One region of the Enterobacter cloacae complex sp. HYC033_NIDB genome, then DNA from elsewhere that is predicted to be linked to it. Evidence: predicted binding sites of a transcription regulator. Region 1 holds the regulator's gene; each other region holds the start of a gene.
What was found. Region 1 encodes CRP, which controls carbon source genes, mostly activating them, when cyclic AMP is high. Its sites were predicted from a motif close to ATGTGANNNNNNTCACAT; they were not measured.
Positions count from the first base shown of each region.

Region 2: the regulator CRP is predicted to act here: its motif matches at 3,127-3,144, upstream of deoC (deoxyribose-phosphate aldolase).
Region 3: the regulator CRP is predicted to act here: its motif matches at 3,702-3,719, upstream of O1721_RS02775 (PTS mannitol transporter subunit IICBA).
Region 4: the regulator CRP is predicted to act here: its motif matches at 2,830-2,847, upstream of rhaS (HTH-type transcriptional activator RhaS).

Region 1 covers NZ_CP115123.1:347,961-353,915, reverse strand. Annotated here, with positions in the region: gene O1721_RS01805 (YccS/YhfK family putative transporter) at 1-1,209, opposite strand, end outside; gene crp (cAMP-activated global transcriptional regulator CRP) at 1,267-1,899, opposite strand; gene O1721_RS01795 (OsmC family protein) at 2,210-2,614, shown strand; gene O1721_RS01790 (phosphoribulokinase) at 2,709-3,578, opposite strand; gene O1721_RS01785 (YheU family protein) at 3,609-3,827, opposite strand; gene O1721_RS01780 (hydrolase) at 3,827-4,846, opposite strand; gene mdcA (malonate decarboxylase subunit alpha) at 5,075-5,955, shown strand, end outside.
Region 2 covers NZ_CP115123.1:1,460,940-1,466,894, forward strand. Annotated here, with positions in the region: gene O1721_RS06940 (TatD family hydrolase) at 1-647, shown strand, start outside; gene O1721_RS06945 (YjjW family glycine radical enzyme activase) at 642-1,502, opposite strand; gene O1721_RS06950 (YjjI family glycine radical enzyme) at 1,477-3,012, opposite strand; gene deoC (deoxyribose-phosphate aldolase) at 3,275-4,054, shown strand; gene deoA (thymidine phosphorylase) at 4,154-5,476, shown strand; gene deoB (phosphopentomutase) at 5,530-5,955, shown strand, end outside.
Region 3 covers NZ_CP115123.1:570,632-576,586, forward strand. Annotated here, with positions in the region: gene selB (selenocysteine-specific translation elongation factor) at 1-1,330, opposite strand, end outside; gene selA (L-seryl-tRNA(Sec) selenium transferase) at 1,327-2,712, opposite strand; gene O1721_RS02770 (glutathione S-transferase) at 2,816-3,424, opposite strand; gene O1721_RS02775 (PTS mannitol transporter subunit IICBA) at 3,861-5,768, shown strand; gene mtlD (mannitol-1-phosphate 5-dehydrogenase) at 5,870-5,955, shown strand, end outside.
Region 4 covers NZ_CP115123.1:658,969-664,923, reverse strand. Annotated here, with positions in the region: gene rhaA (L-rhamnose isomerase) at 1-1,208, opposite strand, end outside; gene rhaB (rhamnulokinase) at 1,205-2,674, opposite strand; gene rhaS (HTH-type transcriptional activator RhaS) at 2,976-3,812, shown strand; gene rhaR (HTH-type transcriptional activator RhaR) at 3,886-4,734, shown strand; gene rhaT (L-rhamnose/proton symporter RhaT) at 4,735-5,769, opposite strand.

The DNA.
Region 1 (5,955 bases):
GCCGTTCTGGGTGACAAACAGCACGGTCATTAAGATCCAGTAGGGTTTCGGCAGGTGCAGGGCCATTCCCATCAGGCTGGCGATGCTCAGCATCACACTGATCCGCGCGGCATTGCGCAGGGCGGAAGATTTCAGTGATAGATAGCTTTTGAGCGCGGGCAGCAGCGGCAGCCGTTTTTGCTTATCGGCCATCAGGTCCCGGGCATAAAGCGGGCGCTGGGTGCGTAACACCCGGGCGATGCGGCTGAAATGCCAGGCAGCAAATTGCCCGACCGGGTTATCCGCGTGCTGACGCGCAATCTTTTCCAGCGCGCCGAGCTGTTTGTCCATGTTAAAGCGCGTCGGGTAGCGGTGATAGAGGATATCGTCAGCCAGCACCCGCAGGCGGGCCGCGACGGTCTGCGCGTTCCAGCGGATCACCGCTTCCGCATGGCTGCGCTCCACCAGCTTTTGCACCTCTTCCGGATTATGAAGGCTGACGGAGATATGCTCCTGCAAATCCAGCCCGACCTGGAAGGTTCGCAGCAGCCGCTTGTATTCATGATTTTTGTTGGCGGCAAGCATGTGCAACTGCTGATAGCACTGGCTGATCAGATCCACCACTTTTTGCTGGCGCGCCAGCAGCGGCGGCAGGGATTTTTCCGGGTCGGTATGTTGAGTGAGCAGGGTGTATTTTGCTTCGCAGTATTCAGCAAGTTGCACGTAGAGCAGGCTCAGGGATTCGCGCAGCGGCTGTTCCCGCCACAGCCAGAACCAGAACCAGTTAAACAGCCCGTACCACAGCGTGCCGAGGGCGTAGATCAGCAATGGCTCCCACACCGGCATATTGCCCGCAAGGCTTAAGGTGAAGATGGCGGCAATCAGCGACGCGGGAAGCAGGCGGGCGTGCAGCGAGCTGATTTCGGCGGTGACGCCGAGCGTCATCGCCAGCACGGTCAGGATCAGCGGCAGAGGAATGTCGCGGGCCAGTAAGAGTTGTACGGCAAGGCTACAGCCGGCAAACAGGCAGCCGCCAATAATCAGACGTTTAAAAAAGCGTTTATGCGGCGTATCCAGACCGGCAATGTTGCAGCAGGCGGGCACAAGAGAAAACAGCAGGCCTTGCTGAAGATGTCCGAGGATCAGGCCCACGGCCACGGGAAGACACAACACCAGCGTTTGTCGCAGTGCGTAGTTAACTTCCGGGTGATAGATCAGCCTGCGCCACATGAGGAGTAGAGACAAAAACGGCGTGCCACCCTGCGGCGGCACGCCGTTTGACCGAAATTAACGGGTTCCGTAGACCACGATAGTTTTACCGTGGGCAGAGATCAGGTTCTGGTCTTCCAGCATCTTCAGGATACGGCCCACTGTTTCACGGGAGCAGCCGACGATCTGACCGATTTCCTGGCGGGTAATTTTAATTTGCATACCGTCAGGGTGGGTCATGGCGTCTGGCTGTTTCGCCAGGTTCAACAGCGTCTGCGCGATACGACCGGTCACGTCCAGGAAGGCGAGGTTACCCACCTTCTCAGAGGTCACTTGCAGACGGCGTGCCATCTGGGAAGAAAGACGCATCAGGATGTCAGGGTTGACCTGAATCAGCTGACGGAATTTCTTGTAAGAAATTTCAGCCACTTCACATGCTGTTTTTGCACGAACCCAGGCGCTACGTTCCTGGCCTTCTTCAAACAGGCCCAGTTCACCGATAAAATCGCCCTGGTTCAGATAAGAAAGGATCATCTCTTTCCCTTCTTCATCTTTGATCAGCACGGCCACCGAGCCTTTAACGATGTAATACAACGTTTCCGCTTTTTCACCCTGGTGAATCAGCGTGCTCTTTGATGGGTACTTATGAATGTGGCAATGAGACAAGAACCATTCGAGAGTCGGGTCTGTTTGCGGTTTGCCAAGCACCATGCGCTGTTATCCTCTGTTATAAGCTGTCACCAGAGTCATAAGATGCATCCGGACTCTGGGGTTGCAATCGAATTCTTACCCATACCTGGGAAGTCGGCTGTCGTAACGTTTCGCAGCCAGTAAAGTTTGATGTCCTCTGCATACATGTGTAACGTCAATGTATTACTGTAGCATCCAGAGTGTTTTAGCATAGCTTTCGCCGCGTGTCTCCTGGTGTCTCGCTTCAGCATGACGCAGGTCGCCTTCCGTTGCGAGAAATGTAACGTACACGTAATCTGTCATAAAAAATGCAACGTTGGAGTGAGTGAATATGCAAGCGCGTGTGAAATGGGTTGAAGGGTTAACGTTCCTGGGCGAGTCTGCTTCCGGGCACCAGGTTTTGATGGATGGCAACTCCGGCGATAAAGCGCCAAGCCCGATGGAAATGGTGCTGATGGCGGCGGGCGGATGCAGCGCGATCGACGTGGTGTCGATCCTGCAAAAAGGCCGTCATGACGTGACCGATTGTGAAGTGAAGCTGACGTCGGAACGTCGTGAAGAGGCGCCCCGCCTGTTCACGCATATTAATTTGCACTTTATCGTCACCGGCAAAGAACTGAAGGATGCGGCGGTCTCGCGTGCGGTTGACCTGTCTGCGGAAAAATACTGCTCTGTGGCGTTAATGCTGGAGAAAGCGGTAAAAATCACCCATTCGTATGAAGTGATCGCGGCTTAATTTTTGGCGGGTGGCGCTGCGCTGACCCGCCCTACAAAAGCTACAACTGCACGAACGTATGCCGGATAAGCGAAGCGCCATCCGGCAACAGGTGTCACGCGATCTGCTTTCCTTCCATCAGCCGCTGCACCAGCGGTGTCATGATCAGCTCCATTGCCAGCCCCATTTTTCCGCCCGGTACCACTAACGTATTCATGTGCGAAATAAACGAACCCTGTAGCATCGCCAGCAGCCAGGGGTAATCAATGCCTTCCAGGTTGCGGAAGTGGATCACCACAAAGCTCTCGTCCAGCGACGGGATGCTTTTTGCAGCGAACGGGTTGGAGGTGTCCACGGTGGGGACGCGCTGGAAGTTAATGTGGGTTCGGGAGAACTGCGGCGTCAGGAAGTTGATGTAATCGTCCATGGAGCGCACCACCGAGTCCATGACCGCCTCTCGCGAATGGCCGCGCTCGCTCATGTCACGCGTCAGCTTCTGGATCCACTCAAGGTTAACAATCGGCACCACCCCCACCAGCAAATCCACGTGGCGCGCCACGTCGTGCTGAGGCGTCACCACGCCGCCGTGCAATCCTTCGTAAAACAGCACGTCAGTCGGTTCCGGCAGCGGCTGCCAGGGCGTGAACGTGCCGGGGACCTGGTTCCAGGGCACGGCTTCATCGTAGGTGTGGAGATACTTGCGGGACTGCCCGGTACCGCTTTGCCCGTATTCACGGAAGGTTTGCTCCAGCAGGCCGAAGTCATTGGCCTCCGGGCCGAAGTAGCTGATGTGTTTACCCAGATCGCGCGCTTTGCGGATGGCCATATCCATCTCCGGGCGCGTGTAGCGGTGAAAGCTGTCGCCTTCTACCTCTGCCGCCCGTAAGTTAAGCTGGGCGAAGATCTTGCGGAAGGCGAGGCTGGTGGTAGTGGTTCCCGCCCCACTCGAACCCGTAACGGCAATAACCGGATGTCTGGCAGACATAGCAACTCCCTGACTGGAAAAGTGTAAAGATCAGCCGTGAAACGCGTTGCGGGGCATGATATTGACCGTCTCATGCAGTTCGGACCATACCAGCACCACGTCGCCGCTTTTAAGCTGGCGCTTAACATCGTTGACCTTTTGTTCAAGCGAACGTTCATGTTCACCATAATCGGTGCCTTCGCGCAAGACAAAGCTTTCAATCAGATTATCGAGCGTGTCGGGAGAGAGATCCTGCCAGGGAATAATCATTATTTACCGTCCAGATAAGCCGTTAACCAGTCGGGAATACGCGTCTCAAGCCACATTTTTGGCCGACGCAGCGTGCCGCCGACAAAGCCGACGTGTCCCCCGAATTGGGTGAGCTGATACTCCACATTGGCCGGCAGATGATCGGGCGCCGGAATCGAGTGGTGATCCATAAACGGATCATCTTTGGCGTGGATAATCAGCGTAGGTTTCGTGATTTGGTTCAGTAAAGGCATGGCGCTGCACTGACGGTAATAGTCAATCGCATCGGCAAAGCCGTGAATTTTCGAGGTGATCAAATCATCAAACTCGCGCAGGCGCTTCACGCGTTTGAGCTGTTGCAGCGTCACAGGCAGCGTATCCGGATAGGCCTTCAGCTTGCGCGCGGCGTTGGCTTTCAGCAGGTTGAGCAGGTAGCGCTGGTACACTCGCGAAAACCCCTTTTCCATATGATAGCTGCACTGCTCCAGCATAAAGGGCGCAGAGACGATCACCGCCGCATCCAGCGGTACGGCGTCGCTCTCCTTCGCCAGCAGGCAGGCCAGCATATTGCCGCCCAGGGAATACCCCACCGCTGCCGTTGGCGCCTCGCCGAAATTGTCTCTTAGCCAGCGCAGGAACCAGGTACCGTCCTCGGTTTCACCCGAGTGATAAATACGTTTCTGACGATTAGGCTCGCCGCTGCATCCGCGAAAATGCATCACTACCCCAAGCCAGCCGCGGGCTTTCGCCGCCTCAATGAGACCGTGTGCGTAAGGGCTGTGCAGGCTGCCTTCCAGACCGTGAAACACCACCAGACGGGGTTTATGTCTGGCCCGATCCGGATCTTCGCTCCAGGCGAGATCCAAAAAATCGCCATCCGGCAAATCCAGCCGTTGCCAGTGCGGGGTGAACTGTACCTTGTGGCGGATCAGGCGCGGCAGCATGGTTTGCAGGTGAGGGTTAGCCACACCGCGCATGGGCACGAACTCTGCGCTCTCTTCGGCTGCAATGTCGAAGTCTGAGGGAATGATTTGGGTCATAAGGGCGATGCTGATTCTTGTCAGAAATTAACTATACCTTCCGAATTGTACCCCGTTTAGCCCGTTTTTCCGAAACATGAACTGATCCCGATCACAAATATTTACCTTGATTATTACTCTCAGGCTAATGATTTGGCTCTACGCTTAATTGATGCCTTTCTCACCAGAGCGCACACTTTACTCAACGTTAAGCAAATCAGAATGATGTGCTGAATCAGGAGGTTAATAATGTTATCTGGGCAAACACCCACCCGGCAATGGAACACCCGACGCAGTGAGAAAGCGCGTCGTCTGGCGTCCGTACCGGTGCAGGGCAAGGTACTGCCAACCGGCGATCTTGTCGCCATGCTGGAAAAACTGATCGCACCAGGCGACAAAGTCGTTCTGGAAGGCAACAACCAGAAGCAGGCGGATTTCCTTTCCCGTTCACTGGCGGAAGTGAACCCGCAAATCGTGCACGATCTGCATATGATCATGCCGAGCGTGGGCCGCAGCGAACATCTGGACATCTTTGAGAAAGGCATCGCCCGCAAGCTGGACTTCTCCTTCTCCGGTACGCAAAGCCTGCGAATCTCCCAATTGCTGGAGGATGGTCAGCTCGAAATCGGGGCGATTCACACCTACATCGAACTCTACTCACGTTTATACGTCGACCTATCGCCAAACGTGGCGCTGATTGCCGGTTTTAAAGCGGACCGCAAAGGCAACCTCTATACCGGGGCGAGTACCGAAGATACTCCGGCGCTGGTGGAAGCCGCCGCATTCCATGACGGCATCGTCATCGCGCAGGTGAACGAGCTGGTGGACGACGAGTGCGACCTGCCGCGTGTGGATATTCCGGGCTCGTGGATTGATTTTGTGGTGGTTGCCGATAAGCCGTTCTTTATCGAACCGCTCTTCACCCGTGACCCGCGCCTGATCAAACAGGAACATATCCTGATGGCGATGATGGCGATTAAAGGCATCTATGCTGAACACCAGGTGCAGTCCCTGAACCACGGGATTGGCTTTAACACCGCAGCGATCGAGCTGCTGCTGCCAACCTACGGCGAACAGCTCGGACTCAAAGGCAAAATCTGTAAACACTGGACCCTGAACCCGCATCCAAC
Region 2 (5,955 bases), 1.1 Mb from region 1:
TCGACAAAGTTCTGGCGCTTGCCCGGGAGCACGATGCGCTGTATGCCGCGCTGGGTCTGCATCCGATCGTTATTGAGCACCATTTTGATGACCATCTCGACAGGCTGGATGCCACGCTGCAAAATGCGGATACGAAGCTGGTTGCCATCGGTGAGATCGGCCTCGATCTCTATCGTGAAGATCCGCAGTTTGAGCGCCAGCAGACGATCCTGGATGCGCAGCTCCGGCTGGCAAAGCGCCACGATCTGCCGGTGATCCTCCACTCCAGACGTACCCATGACAAACTGGCGATGCACCTGAAGCGTATCGACGTGCCGCGCAGGGGCGTGGTCCATGGTTTCGCTGGAAGCCTTCAGCAGGCGCAGCGTTTTATTGAGCTGGGCTATAAGATTGGCGTCGGTGGCACCATTACCTATCCGCGTGCCAGCAAAACCCGTGATGTGATGGCGCAGCTCCCGCTGACCTCGCTCCTGCTGGAAACGGATGCGCCTGACATGCCGCTGAATGGTTTTCAGGGCCAGCCCAACCGCCCGGAGCAGGCGGCGCGCGTTTTTGATGTGCTGTGTGAGCTGCGTCAGGAGCCTGAAGATGTGATTGCCAGAGCGCTGCTGGAAAACACCCGCGCGGTCTTCGGCATCACGCTATAAATAAAGGGCCGGGCGGATCACCGTGATCTGCTGCCGTTCCAGGGCCTGCGCCAGCGGCTCGATGTCCTCCGGCGTGGCGCTCCGCCATCGCGCCGCCTCCCCGTAAACCCCATGAGCATGAAACGCGTTGATCCGCACAGGAACGTTCCCCAACGCGTGGATAAAAGCGGTCAGCGATGGCAGATGGTGCAGATAATCACACCGAGCGGGGATCACCAGCAGGCGCAGCTCCGTCAGGCGATGACGATCGGCCAGCCAGCGGATGCTCTGCTTGATCTGCGTGTTTTCGCGCCCGGTCAGAAAACGGTGATGTTCATTGCCCCAGGCTTTCAGATCCACCATCGCGCCGTCAAACACCGGTAACAGCTTTTGCCAGCCGGTTTCGCTTAACAGGCCGTTGCTGTCCACCAGGCACGTCAGATGGCGCAGGGACGGATCGGCTTTGATCGCGGTGAACAGCGCAACCAAAAACGGCAGCTGCGTGGTGGCCTCACCCCCGCTGACGGTCACGCCCTCAATAAACGGCGCGGACGTGCGAACCCGGGAGAGGATCTCCTCGACGCTATAGCGCTGCGCCATCGGCGTCGCCTGCTGCTGACACAGGTGCAGACAGGTGTCGCACTGCTGACAGTGACTCTCCTGCCACCAGACGCGCCCGGCCTGAATTGCCAGCGCATCATGAGGACAGTGGGGAACACAGTCGCCGCAGTCGTTGCAGCGCCCTATCGTCCACGGGTTGTGGCAGGTTTTGCAGCGCAGGTTACAGCCCTGGAGGAACAACGCCAGGCGGCTGCCCGGCCCGTCCACGCAGGAGAAGGGTATGACCTGACTAACTAAAGCGCATCTGCTGTTCATGGCTTATCACGCGCGGCTGACGTTCCAGAATACGGGTATTGCGCGCGGCCTCCTCGCCGAGCCAGGTGGTGTTGGTGCGCGAGCCGGCCTCCCGGTATTTCTCCAGATCGGAGAGCCGCACCATATACCCGGTGACGCGCACCAGGTCGTTTCCGGCTACATTCGCGGTGAACTCACGCATACCGGCGTTGAACGCCCCCAGGCACAGCTGCACCACAGCCTGAGGATTGCGTTTAACCGTTTCCTCCAGGGTGAGAATATCGCTGATCCCCGAATGATAGTGTTTATGATGCGGCGCCACGGCCAGCAGGTGGCTGACAGGGTCCGGTTCGTCGCCGTACGGCAGACGTGCGCCCGGCGTGGTGCCAGAATCGGAACTGATCCCAGACTGGGCATGCAGCATCGCGCGGTGCTGCCAGCCGTGTTTCACCGGCGTGTTTTCAACAAACGCCGCAAGCTGTTCACTGATGCGGTAGCCCAGCGCATTGGCCTGTTCGTTCTTACCGTAACGTCCCGTAATGCCTGCTTTCTCGCACAGCACATTCACCGCTTCGGCCAGACCGTACATGCCAAACATCGGCACAAAGCGATCGGCATCAATCAGCCCCTCTTTCACCAGGAAGCTATTCTCAAAGAAACCGGATTGTTCATATAGAAAATCGCAGCGCGCATTGATGATCGCGATTTGTTGCTGGCAGTAGTGGGGAAGGGTACGGGTGAAAAAGTCTTCCGGTGAGCGGCTGTGTTCCGCGATCGCTTTCAGGTTAAGGCGCACCAGCGTGCTGCCGCCGCCCGCCAGCGGCAGGGAGTTGTAACAGCTCACCACGCCATAGCGACCTTTTGTGAAAATTTTATCATTCACCGGGCCATTAGAAATATGCGGTTTACTACATTCACAAATGTTTTCCGCCACGCTCAGCAGCAGATCGCTGGGGGTTACATCCGGGTCGTAGATAAAGGTCAGGTTCGGCGCAACCTGCTTCAGTTCGGCATCCGCGCGAAGGATGGCTCGGGTGACAGGCGTATCCGCCGGGCCGATATTGGCATGCATAAACGCATCGGGCAGGGTTCTGTCCAGGTAACGCCAGAAACGTTTTATTCGGCTATCGATTTCATCCTGTGTTAGAATTTTAACATAGGGGCTGAGTATTTCATCGAGCTGGCCCAGATAGACCGGCATCGATGTGACGGACGGAACATGGTGATAAAGGATAGTGAGCAGCGAGAGGGCATCATCCAGATCTTTCGCCCCTTCCAGCTCCAGCCATTCTGATCCGTTAGCCAGAAATTTAGCGTAGTCCGGCAGCACGTAGCGCGGTTTGTAAGGCGCATGGCCTTCGAACATGTCGCAGATGAATCCCTCGTCCAGCGCGGCGCGGGCCGCCTCTGGCAGAGCGGGATAGGGCAGATTGTTCTCCGCTTCCAGCGCCAGAAAATGACGTTTTTGTTCCGGGGTTAACACCGGGCTGGTCACAATGTGCTGGCAACGTTGTTGCAGGGCGTCGGGCATGTTCACTTCCTTGGTTGTTCTGCGGATGGTGAACGAATTGTAGGAAGCCAGCCTGGTGGCGCTTTTGATCAGAACGGGGATATCGCCGATTTAGTCAGCAATTAACGCACTAAAATTTGAAGAAGATCTCATTACAGTAATGCAAATTTGCACACAGTTTTCATTAACTGTGATGAATGTCGAAGTGTGGATGCGGGTGAATGTTAGAATACTCACAGACCCGCAAGGTAAAATTTATACGGCACTGCCGTTGGAGAATGTTATGACCGATTTAACTGCAAGCAGCCTGCGCGCGTTGAAACTGATGGACCTGACCACCCTGAACGATGACGACACCAATGAAAAAGTCATCGCCCTGTGCCATCAGGCGAAAACGCCAGTGGGTAACACCGCCGCCGTCTGTATCTATCCGCGCTTCATCCCGATTGCCCGTAAAACGCTGAAAGAGCAGGGCACGCCGGACGTGCGCATTGCCACCGTAACTAACTTCCCGCACGGCAATGACGATATCGAGATCGCGCTGGCAGAAACCCGCGCGGCGATTGCGTACGGCGCAGACGAAGTTGACGTGGTATTCCCGTACCGCGCGCTGATCGCCGGCAACGAGCAGGTCGGTTTTGACTTGGTGAAAGCCTGTAAAGACGCGTGTGCGGCGGCAAACGTGCTGCTTAAAGTGATCATCGAAACCGGCGAGCTGAAAGAAGAGGCGCTGATTCGTAAGGCGTCTGAAATCTCCATCAAAGCGGGCGCGGATTTCATTAAAACCTCTACCGGTAAAGTGCCGGTCAACGCTACTCCGGAAAGCGCACGCATCATGATGGAAGTCATCCGTGATATGGGCGTGTCCAAAACCGTTGGCTTCAAACCGGCGGGCGGCGTGCGTACCGCGGAAGACGCGCAGCAGTTCCTGGCGATTGCCGACGAGCTGTTCGGCGCCGACTGGGCTGATTCCCGCCACTACCGCTTCGGCGCGTCCAGCCTGCTGGCCAGCTTGCTGAAAGCGCTGGGTCACGGTGACGGTAAGAGCGCAAGCAGCTACTAAGTTGAATTGCCGGGTGACGCTACGCTAACCCGGCCTACAGGATCGTAGGGCGGGTCAACATATCCGCCGCCATTCACCCGATTCCGCATGGAGGTTACCGTGTTTCTCGCACAAGAAATTATTCGTAAAAAACGTGATGGTCATGCATTAAGCGACGAAGAAATCCGCTTTTTTATCAATGGCATTCGTGATAACGCCATCTCTGAAGGGCAGATTGCGGCTCTGGCGATGACCATTTTCTTCCACGATATGTCGATGCCTGAGCGCGTGTCGCTGACCATGGCGATGCGAGATTCAGGAACCGTTCTGGACTGGAAAAGCCTCAACCTTAACGGCCCGATTGTGGACAAACACTCCACCGGCGGCGTGGGCGACGTGACGTCTCTGATGCTCGGCCCAATGGTGGCGGCCTGTGGCGGTTACATCCCGATGATTTCCGGGCGCGGCCTGGGTCATACCGGCGGTACGCTCGACAAACTGGAAGCCATTCCGGGCTTCGATATCTTCCCGGATGACAACCGCTTCCGCGACATTATTAAAGACGTTGGCGTGGCGATTATCGGCCAGACCAGCTCTCTTGCTCCGGCTGACAAGCGTTTCTACGCGACGCGTGACATTACCGCGACCGTAGACTCCATCCCGCTGATCACCGCCTCTATCCTTGCCAAAAAACTGGCGGAAGGTCTGGATGCGCTGGTGATGGATGTGAAAGTGGGCAGCGGCGCGTTTATGCCAACCTATGAACTCTCTGAGGCGCTGGCCGAAGCGATCGTTGGCGTCTCCAACGGCGCGGGCGTGCGCACCACTGCACTGCTGACGGACATGAACCAGGTGCTGGCCTCCAGCGCCGGTAACGCGGTTGAAGTCCGTGAGGCCGTGCAGTTCCTCACAGGCGAATACCGTAACCCGCGCCTGTTCGATGTCACCATGGCGCTGTGCGTTGAGATGTTAATCTCCGGCAAGCTGGCCAAAGACGACGCGGAAGCCCGCGCGAAGCTTCAGGCGGTGCTGGACAACGGCAAAGCGGCGGAGATCTTTGGTCGGATGGTGGCGGCGCAGAAAGGCCCGACCGACTTCGTGGAAAACTACGCGAAATACCTGCCCACCGCGATGCTCAGCAAAGCGGTCTATGCGGACAGCGAAGGCTTTGTCTCGGCTATGGATACCCGCGCGCTCGGCATGGCTGTTGTGTCTATGGGCGGCGGTCGTCGTCAGGCATCGGACACCATTGATTACAGCGTCGGCTTTACCGATATGGCCCGTCTGGGCGACAGCGTTGACGGCCAACGTCCGCTGGCGGTGATCCACGCTAAAGATGAAGCCAGCTGGCAGGACGCGGCGAAAGCGGTGAAGGCGGCAATATCTCTTGACGATAAAGCACCGGAAACCACACCGACGGTCTATCGTCGTATCACTGAATAGCGGTATACTGATCTGATCGCATTTTTATGAAGCACTAAGTACGGAGAACAATTATGAAACGTGCATTTATTATGGTGCTGGACTCATTCGGCATCGGCGCAACCGAAGATGCAGAACGATTTGGTGACGTGGGTTCCGATACCCTGGGTCACATCGCGGAAGCCTGTGCAAAAGGCGAAGCGGACAACGGTCGTAAAGGCCCTCTGAACCTGCCAAACCTGACCCGTCTGGGGCTGGTAAAAGCGCATGAAGGCTCTACCGGTAAGATCGCAGCCGGTATGGACGGTAACGCGGAAGTGGTGGGCGCCTACGCGTGGGCGCACGAGCTCTCTTCCGGGAAAGATACTCCGTCCGGCCACTGGGAAATCGCCGGCGTGCCGGTGCTGTTTGACTGGGGCTACTTCTCCGATCACGAGAACAGCTTCCCGCAGGAGCTGCTCGATAAGCTGGTGAAGCGCGCCAACCTGCCGGGCTACCTC
Region 3 (5,955 bases), 220 kb from region 1:
GTTCACGACCCGGACCGGGCTCATCCTGATGCTGTTCATGGTAGGTCGCCAGCGTGCTCAGCACTTTGCGCTGCCAGCGCGCCGCCACCGGCGCGTTCAGCAGGCTGTTCCCGGCCTGAATAAAACCTGGCTCCTGCGTCAGAAGACGCAATCCTTCGCCGCTGAGCTGGCGCGCCCAGGCGAACGCCGCCAGATCCACCGCACCACGCTCAAGGTGGATATCTAACGCAGACTTATCATCGCGGGCCTGGGCCAGTGCGGCCAGCCACTGTAAATACTCGGGCTTACGCTTGCCGCGACGGGGCGGATCCAGCATGACCACGCGCGCGCCCGCCAGCGTTTCCCGCGCCGAAATATCGCGCAGAACCAGGCGGTCGTTATCCGCCAGCCAGAGCGGGGAGTCGAACACCAGTTCGGCGAGATCGTTTTCCAGCAGCGACACGCGTCCGGTGATGTGGCTGGCCGCGTGGTGGATATGCAGCGGCTGCCACTGGGTCAGCGGGGTATGGGTCTGGAGAGAAACGATGATCCGTTCAGAAGGCTCCGGCGGCGCGTCGGCCAGCAGCCAGTCGCCGCGGTTAAGCTGGTCTTTTTCGGCATCACCGGCAATATTCAGCGCGATACGCTGCCCGGCGTGGGCCTGTTCCACCGGCTGGTTTTGCGCGTGAAGCCCGCGCACGCGCATCGGTTTGTTCACGCCCGTCAGCCACAGGGTATCGCCCACGTTCACTTCGCCGCTCAGCGCGGTGCCGGTCACCACCAGCCCAGCCCCTTTCACGGTAAATGCCCTGTCGATCGCCAGACGGAAGCGGTGATGGCTGGCATGTTCACGAGACGGGATCTGCTGCAAATGGTCGCGAAGAGCGTCGATACCGCGGCCTTCTGTCGCCACGGTGACAAACAGTGCGGCATCCCTAAAACCGTACTCACTCAGCGCCGCCAGCACCTCTTCACGCACCTCGTCGATACGCGCCTCATCCACACGGTCCGCTTTGGTGAGGGCGACGGTCAACTGCGGGTTTCCCGTCAGCTGGAGGATCGCCAGATGCTCGCGCGTTTGCGCCATCACCCCGTCATCGCACGCGACCACCAGCAGGGCGTGATCGATCCCGCCCACGCCCGCGAGCATATTGGAAAGAAACTTCTCGTGGCCGGGCACGTCGATAAAGCCCAGCACGCGACCGTCGGGCTGCGGCCAGTAGGCGTAACCCAGGTCAATGGTCATGCCGCGCTTTTTCTCTTCCGGCAGGCGATCGGCATTCACGCCCGTAATGGCCTGCAATAACGTGGTTTTGCCGTGGTCAACATGACCGGCGGTGGCAATAATCATTTCAACATCATCTCCAGAAACCGCACTTCATCTTCCAGACAGCGTAAATCCAGCCACATGCGCCCGTCACCGATCCGGCCAATCACCGGCGTCGGTAATGCGCGCCAGCGCGCCGACAGCGCCTCAAGCTGGCTTCCGCGTCCGTCGCGCGGGGTGAACGTCAGCGCTTCGCTCGGTAACCTGTCCACCGGCAGCGAGCCGCTGCCAATTTGCGACAGGCAAGGCTCGATACGAACGTCAAACTCAGGGTAATGAGGAGCAACCTGCGGCAGTAGCGCTTCCGCCTGCGCGCGAATGGAGGCCGCATCACGGCTCAGCAAACGCAACGTGGGCAGGCGGTCAGCCAGTTTCTCCGGGTGGAGATAGAGCCGCAGCGTGGCTTCCAGCGCGGCCAGCGTCATTTTATCGGCACGCAGGGCGCGCTTCAGCGGGTGCTGCTGTAGCTGCGCAATCAGCTCGCGCCTGCCGACGATAATCCCCGCCTGCGGCCCGCCCAGCAGTTTATCACCGGAGAAACTGACCAGGCTTACGCCCGCGGCAACCATTTCCTGCACCATGGGCTCTTTCGGCAGACCGTACTGGCGCATATCCACCAGCGACCCGCTGCCGAGATCGGCAATCACCGGCACGTTTAGCTCGCGCCCGATGGCGGCCAGTTCGGCCTCTTCCACCGTTTTGGTGAACCCCTCAATATGGTAATTGCTGGTATGCACTTTCATCAGCAGGGCGGTGTTTTCATTCACCGCCGCGCGATAATCTTTTGCATGGGTACGGTTGGTTGTGCCCACTTCATGCAGCGTGCAGCCCGCCTGGCGCATGACGTCCGGAATACGAAACGCCCCGCCGATCTCCACCAGCTCGCCGCGAGAGACGACAACCTCTTTTCCGCTCGCGGTGGCCGCCAGCATTAACAGCACCGCCGCCGCGTTGTTATTCACAATGCAGGCATCTTCCGCGCCGGTGATCTGGCAGAGAAGATCCGCCAGTGCGCGATCGCGATGCCCACGCCCGGCGCCGTCCAGATCGTACTCCAGCGTCACCGGCGAGCGCATGGCACGGGTGACGGCCTCTGTTGCCTCTTCGGCCTGCTGTGCCCGGCCCAGATTGGTGTGCAGAACCGTGCCTGTCAGGTTAATAACCGGGCGCAACGCGCTTTGCCCGTGCTTGCTCAGCCTGCGTTCAACTTCCTGCGCCCACGCCACGCACCAGCCGGGTAGCGCGTTCTCAGCCTGAATATGGCGACGCGCATCGTCCTGAAGCTGGCGTAGCATGTCGACCGTTGCAGTATGGCCAAACTGCTCCAGCACCGCAGTGATGCGCGGGTCACGAAGCAGTCGATCGGTAGCGGGGATCTGGCTGTAGAGGGAATGATGAGTAGTCATGAATGCGCCTGGCGAGTAAATATCTTCCCCCCTCCCGACGGGAGAGGGAGTTAACATGTGGGGGGATTGTACCGCCTCCCGCCAGGAAGTGTTATAACCCGCATCAAGCCTTTGGCGGTTCAGTCCGGGCAAAACTTTCGCGCTGGAAGAGCGTCTCCGCCAGTTTGACCAGCAGCGGACGATCCACGCACCAGCCCGGCGAGACGCGGCGGAAATTGAGGTAGCCAATGGCGCAGGCGATGGCGATCGTCGCCAGATTCAGGCTATCGCTCTGAATTTTCCCGTCGCGGATCAGCTGTTCGCACATATCCAGGCTGCGGCTGATTTTTTCGCGCTGGCGCAGCAGCTCATTTTCTGACTGCTGGGCGGCGGGCCTTGCCTGCTCGCGTACGGACGTCAATGCCGCATCCATAATGCCATCCGCCAGGGCTTCAATTTGCTTCATCGCCAGCGCTGCTTTTGGATCCGCCGGCAGCATGGCTGGCGCAACGCCAAGCAGTTCGATGTACTCCGCAATGATCGGGGAATCAAACCAGTAATCGCCCTCGTCCGTTACCAGCGCCGGGACTTTCCCCAGCGGGTTGTACTGCGCAACGCCGTTCTCTGCGTTGTAGGGCTGTTCATTTACGAATTCAAATTCAATCCCTTTCTCCAGCAGGAGAATCGAAATCTTACGCACGAAAGGACTGGTATAACTGCCGATGAGTTTCATTGCTTATCCTTAATGCCCACAAAGAGGTCAGTATGGATCAAGCCGTGGAAAAAGGCAGGTGCGCGTATCGCATTCCTGCCATGAGGGGATACGGGAGAAATCTGCATAAAAATATTTTGTGAATAAAATCACAATCTGGAAACAAACAACCAACTTAACATTGTGATGCAAATCACAAAACACCGCCCATTTTGGCGTAATTCTGAGCGATGTATTTTTTTTACACACTCGTTATGTGATCGCGATCACTTCATTAATGTCCTCACCCCCTACATTCATGTGATTCAGATCACACAAAATTTCACTGTCTGGACAGTTGAACGATTCAGTGCCAGATTTCACAGCATCAGAACAGGGCCCGGCTACCTCTGCCGCCGCACATTAACGATAAACCTCGGGCCACAAGCCTAAGCGTAAACATAAGAAGGGGTGTTTTATGTCATCCGATTTCAAGATCAAAGTGCAAAGCTTTGGTCGTTTCCTCAGCAACATGGTGATGCCAAATATCGGCGCGTTTATCGCGTGGGGTATTATCACCGCATTATTTATTCCGACAGGGTGGTTGCCTAACGAAACGCTGGCAAAACTTGTTGGCCCAATGATTACCTATCTCCTGCCACTGCTCATCGGTTATACCGGTGGTCGTCTGGTGGGCGGTGACCGCGGTGGCGTCGTGGGTGCCATCACAACCATGGGGGTGATCGTCGGTGCGGATATGCCGATGTTCCTCGGTGCGATGATTGCCGGTCCTCTGGGCGGCTGGGCAATCAAGAAATTCGACGTCTGGGTTGATGGCAAGATCAAATCCGGCTTCGAAATGCTGGTGAACAACTTCTCTGCGGGCATCATCGGGATGATCCTCGCCATTCTGGCATTCCTCGGCATTGGCCCGGCGGTTGAAGTGCTGTCCAAGCTGCTGGCGGCGGGCGTTAACTTCATGGTGGCGCACGACATGCTGCCGCTGGCGTCTATCTTTGTTGAACCAGCGAAAATCCTGTTCCTGAACAACGCCATCAACCACGGTATCTTCTCACCGCTGGGTATTCAGCAGTCACACGATCTCGGCAAGTCCATCTTCTTCCTGATTGAAGCGAACCCGGGTCCAGGTATGGGCGTTCTGCTGGCGTACATGTTCTTTGGTCGCGGCAGCGCGAAACAGTCTGCTGGCGGCGCGGCGATCATTCACTTCCTGGGCGGTATTCACGAAATTTACTTCCCGTATGTGCTGATGAACCCACGTCTGATCCTGGCCGTTATCCTTGGCGGTATGACCGGCGTGTTCACCCTGAGCGTACTGGGCGGTGGTCTGGTGTCTCCTGCTTCTCCAGGCTCTATCCTGGCGGTGCTGGCGATGACCCCGAAAGGCGCCTACTTCGCGAACATCGCGGCGATCTGTGCGGCCATGGCGGTCTCCTTCGTGGCCTCCGCTATCCTGCTGAAAACCAGCAAGGTGAAAGAAGACGACGATATCGAAGCGGCAACCCGTCGTATGCATGACATGAAAGCCGAATCCAAAGGCGCAACGCCGCTGGCGGCGGGTGATGTCTCTAACGACCTGAGCCACGTGCGTAAAATCATCGTGGCCTGTGATGCCGGTATGGGCTCCAGCGCAATGGGTGCGGGCGTACTGCGGAAGAAAGTGCAGGATGCGGGTCTGACCAACATCTCCGTCACCAACAGCGCGATTAACAGCCTGCCGCCGGACGTTGACCTGGTGATCACGCACCGCGATCTGACCGAACGCGCTATGCGTCAGGTACCGCAGGCGCAGCACATTTCCCTGACCAACTTCCTCGACAGCGGCCTGTACGCCAGCCTGACCGAACGCCTGGTGGCGGCGCAGCGCCATGAAGATAACGAAGTGAAAGTGCGTACCAGCCTGCAAGACAGCTTCGACGAGAGCAACGCGCATCTGTTCAAACTGGGCGCTGAAAACATCTTCCTTGGCCGCACGGCGACCAATAAAGAAGAGGCCATTCGCTTCGCCGGTGAGCAGCTGGTGAAAGGCGGCTACGTTCAGCCTGAGTACGTTGAGGCGATGCTGGAACGCGAAAAGCTGACCCCAACCTACCTGGGTGAATCCATCGCGGTTCCGCACGGTACGGTGGAAGCCAAAGACCGCGTGCTGAAAACCGGCGTGGTGTTCTGTCAGTATCCTGATGGCGTGCGCTTCGGTGAAGAAGAGGACGACATCGCCCGTCTGGTGATTGGTATCGCCGCTCGCAACAACGAGCATATCCAGGTGATTACCAGCCTGACCAACGCGCTGGATGACGAAACGGTTATTGAGCGTCTGGCCAACACTACCAGCGTTGAAGAAGTTCTGGCCCTGCTGAACAAGTAACAGCGCCTCTTCCCTCTCCCCCCGGGGAGAGGGCTAGGGTGAGGGGAAAACGTTCCTCACCCCAGCCCTCTCGGGTAAAAACATTGATGAAGGTTAACACTATGAAAGCATTACATTTTGGCGCAGGTAATATCGGTCGTGGCTTTATCGGTAAACTGCTGGCAGACGCGGGCATTACCCTGACATT
Region 4 (5,955 bases), 310 kb from region 1:
CACTGGCTGCCCGCAGGCGCATCGTGACGCTGGCAGTACATCTCCCACACCGCCTGCCACGGCAGGGATTTCTGCTCTTCCAGCAGCGCCAGGCGCGCGGTGTAGTCGCCGTTTTCTTCCAGCTGTTTCAGGGCGGCGACAGGCTCCAGCAGCGCGCGCAGCAGGGCTTTCTTCATGTTGCGGGTGCCGATAACCCACGCCGCGATGCGGTTGATGGAGGCGTCGAAGAAGTCGAGGCCAATGTGTACGCGGTCGAACAGATCGTGGCGGATGATTTCGCTGGCAATCGCCTGGGTTTCGTCATCCAGCAGCACTACGTGGTCGCTGTCCCAGCGCACCGGGCGGCTGACGTGCAGCAGCAGGCGCGGCACGTAGAGCATGGCAGCGGAGATTTTGTCGGAGATCACCTCGGTTGGGTGGAAGTGACCGGCATCCAGGCACAGCGCGGTCTGGCGGCTGGTGGCGTACCCCATGTAGAACTCGTTCGAGCCGACGGTGTAGCTCTCGGCGCCAATGCCGAACAGCTTGCTCTCCACGGCGTCGATGTGGTGCGCCGGGTCCAGCTTCTCGCTGATGGCCTCATCCAGCGCGGCCAGCAGGCGCTGGCGCGGAGCCAGACGGTCGACGGTGATGTCCTTCATACCGTCCGGGATCCAGATGTTCATCACCGACGGTGTGCCAAGCTGCTCGCCGAAATACGCAGAAACGCGGCGGCTGGCTTTGACATGGTCGATCCAGAACTGGCGGATTTCGTCGTTGGCGTGCGCAAGGGTAAAGCCGTCCGCGCTCAGCGGGTGCGAGAAGCAGGAGGGGTTAAAGTCCAGGCCCAGCTTGTTGGCTTTCGCCCACGCCACCCAGTTCGTAAAGTGCTCCGGTTTGATTTCATTACGCGCCACCGGCTCGTCGGATTCGAGATAAATGGCGTGCAGATTCAGGCGCTTTGGCCCGGGGATCAGGCTCAGCGACAGCTCCAGATCCGCACGCAGTTCGGTGGCGTTGCGCGCTTTGCCCGGATAGTTACCCGTGGCCTGAATACCCCCCGTCAGGGAACCGCCCGGGTTCTCGAAGCCAGCAACGTCATCACCCTGCCAGCAGTGCATGGAGACGGGCAGACGGTCGAGCTGGCGCAGCGCCTCTTCGACATCCACGCCGACGGCGGCGAAACGCTGTTTAGCCAGGTCCCAGGCTTGTTCAAGTTGAGTGGTCATGCGCAAAGCTCCTTAGTCAGTCGTTTTTGCTGAAACTGCGCCCTGTAGCGGGCAATTTCATGGCAGGGATGGGGGGTGAAGGTGGTCAGGCTGTTATTCGCCGTCACCACCGAACGGAAATCGTCGACGTTTGAAAGTTCGTCCAGGGTCATCAGCTGAATGCCGATATTGCCGAGCGTGGAGGCTTCAATCGGACCTGCCACCACGGTAATGCCGCAGGCATCCGCGCAGAGCTGGTTCAGCAGCTGGTTCTGGCAGCCGCCGCCCACGATATGCAGCTGCGAGAACGGTTTGCCGCGAAGGTCAGCCAGCTCGCTCAGGATGTCGGCATAGAGCAGGGCGAGACTGTCAAAAATGCAGCGCGCCAGCTCGGCGGGGCGGGAAGGTACCGGCTGCCCCGCTTCAAAACAGGCGGCCTGGATTTCAGCGCTCATGTGCGCCGGGTTGATAAAGCGGTCGTCGTTCGGGTTAATCAGGAAGGTGCAGGCCTTCAGCGTTTCGGTTTCCGCGATAAGCGCGGGCAGGTCGGTGATGTTCTGCTCTTTCAGCACCCGCTGGAGCAGCCACAGGCCCATGATGTTCTTCAGCACCCGGTAGCGCCCTTCGGCGCCACCTTCGTTAGTGATGTTCGCCGCCAGTGCGGCATCGCTGGTGTAGGGTGTTTTGCTCTCAAAGCCCATCAGCGACCAGGTGCCGGAAGAGAGGTACGCCGCGTCTTTGCCGGCGAGCGGCGAGGCAATGACCGCGCTCGCGGTGTCGTGACTGGCGACGGCGACAACAGGGATTTCATTCCCCTGCGGGCAAAGCCAGTGGCCGATCACATTGCCCGGATGGGTTGGCGCGCCGAACCAGGACGGCGAGGCGCCCGTCCAGGCCAGCAGATGTTCATCCCAGTTATCGGTGTTGATGTTAACCAGCTGCGTGGTGGTGGCGTTGGTGTATTCCCAGTTCATGTTGCCGGTCAGACGGTAGCTTAAGTAGTCCGGGATCAGCAGCGCATGCGCCACCTTTTCGACCAGCTCTGGCTGTTGCTCAACCAGCGCGCGCAGCTGATACAGCGTGTTAAACGGCAGAAACTGAATGCCGCTGCGACCATAGATGTTCTCCTTGCCAAGCTGGGCGATGGCGTGCGCCATCAGCCCATCGGTGCGGCTGTCACGATAGGAGACCGGCAGGCCGACGCGTTCGCCGTGACTGTCCAGCAGTACGTAATCCACACCCCAGGTATCAATGCCGATACTGTCGATGCGAATACCGTCTTCGCAGACGTTGTGAAGTCCGGTGCGGATCTCTGCTTCCAGGGCGTCGATATCCCAGGTAACAAAACCGTCCTGTTTTTGCAGACAATTGGCGAAACGGTGCATTTCGCGAAGCGTAAGGGTGTGCAGGTCGCAGTCCCAGGTGGCGAGCATTACACGGCCGCTGGATGCGCCTAAATCGACAGCCACACAATGGCGAAAAGTCATGGTCGGGTCCTTTCTTAAGTCATTAGCGAGGAGTGTAAGAAAGGGAAGAAATAGCCACCTTCTCGCCACTGACAGCCCAAATCTCGCGCTGGCAAGAAAGCAAAGATGAACGTGAGGGAGTTCACAGTTTCCAGTAATGGCGGGGTTTGCAGGCAGTGTGACGCTGACCGCATTTCCTGATCTTTCCGCCTGTTTCTTGAAAAACCGACAGCTTTTGCGCGGTTTGCTGTCAAAAATTTAAGGTGAGCGTGGAAGGCCTTAATTACTATTTTGAGAACTTTTCTCATTGGTGGGGGCCGTTATGACCGTACTGCACAGCGTCGATTTTTTTCCTTCGGGGGCTTCGCCGGTCGCGATTGAGCCACGGCTGCCTCAGGCTGCGTTCCCGGAGCATCATCATGATTTTCATGAAATTGTGATTGTTGAGCACGGAACGGGCATCCACGTGTTTAACGGTCAGCCGTATACCATCAGCGGCGGTACGGTGTGCTTCGTGCGCGATCACGACAGGCACCTGTATGAACATACCGACAACCTGTGCCTGACCAATGTGCTCTATCGTTCTCCGGATGCGTTCCAGTTTCTCTCCGGGCTGAATCAGCTGTTGCCGCAGGAGAAGGACGGTCACTACCCCTCGCACTGGCGGGTGAATCAGTCCACGTTGCAGCAGGTGCGTCAGCTGGTGAGCCAGATGGAGCAGAGCGAGGATGGACAGGAGACGCACGCCATTGCTACCCGCGAGCTGCTGTTTATGCAGCTGCTGGTGCTGCTGCGGCGCAGCAGCCTGGTGGAAGGGCTGGAAAATAACGACGCGCGCCTGAACCAGCTGATGGCCTGGCTGGAAGATCATTTTGCCGAAGATGTCTGCTGGGAAACGCTGGCGGATGACTTTTCGCTCTCGCTGCGCACGCTGCATCGTCAGCTCAAGCAGCATACCGGGCTGACGCCGCAGCGCTACCTCAACCGTCTGCGCCTGATCAAAGCGCGGCACCTTTTACGTCATACCGACGAAAGCGTCACCGATATCGCCTATCGCTGCGGATTCGGCGACAGTAACCACTTTTCGACGCTTTTTCGCCGGGAGTTTAACTGGTCGCCGCGTGATATTCGTCAGGGGAAAGACGCGTTGCTTCAGTAACGCGAGGGCAGTCACCGTTTTTTTGCTGCAAAAAGGCTAATAATGTCCGGTTATTCGCCGTAGAGGTTGTGGTGTGGCTGCTCAGCTCATTCTTCGCAAAGATGATTTTTTTGCCTCCGCGAGTCAGGCCGTCGCGGTGGCCGACCGCTACCCGCAAAACGTCTTTGCCGAGCACACCCACGAGTTTTGCGAGCTGGTGCTGGTATGGCGAGGCAACGGCCTGCACGTCCTCAACGACCGCCCCTACCGCATCACGCGCGGAGACCTGTTCTACATCCGCGCTGAAGACAAACACTCCTACGCCTCGGTTGACGATCTGGTGTTGCAGAACGTCATCTACTGCCCCGACAGACTTAAACTGAATGTCGACTGGGCGGGCAATATCCCCGGTTTTCATGATGCCAGAGGCGAACCGCACTGGCGCTTAAGCAGCAACGGCATGGCTCAGGTGCGCCAGACGATTTCCCAGCTGGAGCAGGAGAGCCAGAAGAGCGATCCGGTGGCAAACCAGATGTCGGAGCTGCTTTTTGCCCAGCTGGTGATGACCCTGAAGCGGCATCGTTACGCTACGGATAATCCCTCTGCTACCACGCAGGAAGCGCTGCTGGATAAGCTCATCACCCGGCTTGCGGGCAGTCTGAACAAGAGTTTCGTGCTGGAAAAATTCTGCGAGCAGGAGCAGTGCAGCGAGCGCGCACTGCGCCAGCAGTTCCGCACCCAGACGGGGATGACGGTCAACCACTATCTGCGCCAGCTGCGCATCTGCCACGCCCAGTACCTGTTACAGCATACGGAGCTGATGGTGAGTGAAGTGGCGATGCGCTGCGGCTTTGAGGACAGTAACTACTTTTCGGTGGTGTTTAACCGTGAGGTGGGGATGACGCCGGTTCAGTGGCGTCATCGCAGTCGAAAGGCAGCGTAATCAGTTCGCCATGCCGAGGCCGACGATATTGGCCGCAATGATAATCACCACACAGCCCAGGCTCAGCACGCCAACCGGACGACGCCCGGCATTGTTCCACTCTTTCAGCACCAGCCCAACCAGCCCGCCGCACAGCACGTAGAAGCTCATGTGCAGCATCCAGCTCATGTAGTCATACTGCGCCGGAATACTGGCGTGACCCCAGGCGTAGAAGAAGAATTGCAGATACCACATCAGACCGCCGAGGGCGGAGAGCAGGACGTTGGTGACGATCAGCGGTTTTGCCAGCGAGAAGTCGGCTTTTACCGACAGGTTCTTCACTTTTGCCAGACGAATGAAGCAGAAGCCGAGGTTTACCAGCGCGCCGCCGCCCATGATCACCACGTAGCTTGGCAGGGCAACGTACAGCGGATCGACGCCCAGCGCCGCAGCGGCGTCGTGCATCGGTTTGGCGGCGTTCATGGCGAACGACATGCCCGCCGAGAAGACGCCGCACATCACCGCCAGCAGCAGCCCTTTCTTCAGGTTGAACTCTTCGGCTTTGATGCCCATCTTGCGTTCTTTCAGCTGGCCTGCGCGGGTGACGATGCCCACGCCGATCACCGCCACCAGCACGCCCAGCAGCGTCATTCGCCCGCCCTGAGTGTTGATCAGCACGTCGAAGTGGCCGTTGAGGATTGGCGTCATCAGGGTGCCAATAATCAGCGTAATGCCAATCGCGATGCCAATCCCCATCGACATGCCTAGGTAGCGCATGGTGAGGCCGTAGTTGATATTACCGATGCCCCACATCGCGCCGAACAGGAATACCGGCAGCAGGGTGGAGGCGCTGAAGGAGGAGAAGTAGCCCCAGAAATCGGGCAGCAGCATGGCGCTGATTGTCCATGGCAAAATCAGCCAGGACACGGTGCCGCCAACGGACCACATGGTTTCCCATGACCAGCCTTTCACCTTTTTAAACGGGGCATAGAAACAGGCTGCACTGGCCGCGCCTATCAAATGCCAGAAAATACCCATCGTAATCGCATGATTCATTTTTACATCCTCATCGTTTTTATAGCCGGAGGCTTCCCGCCGACTTGATGAGTGTAAAAATGAGGCGGTTTGGGAACCTTCAGAAGGTTGCCGCACTTTTGTTCAGGATGGCAATCAGCACGTTAAGCACGTGAGCAGACTCACAATTTTGTCATTTATCAAAAATCTAATAACCTTATAAAAACT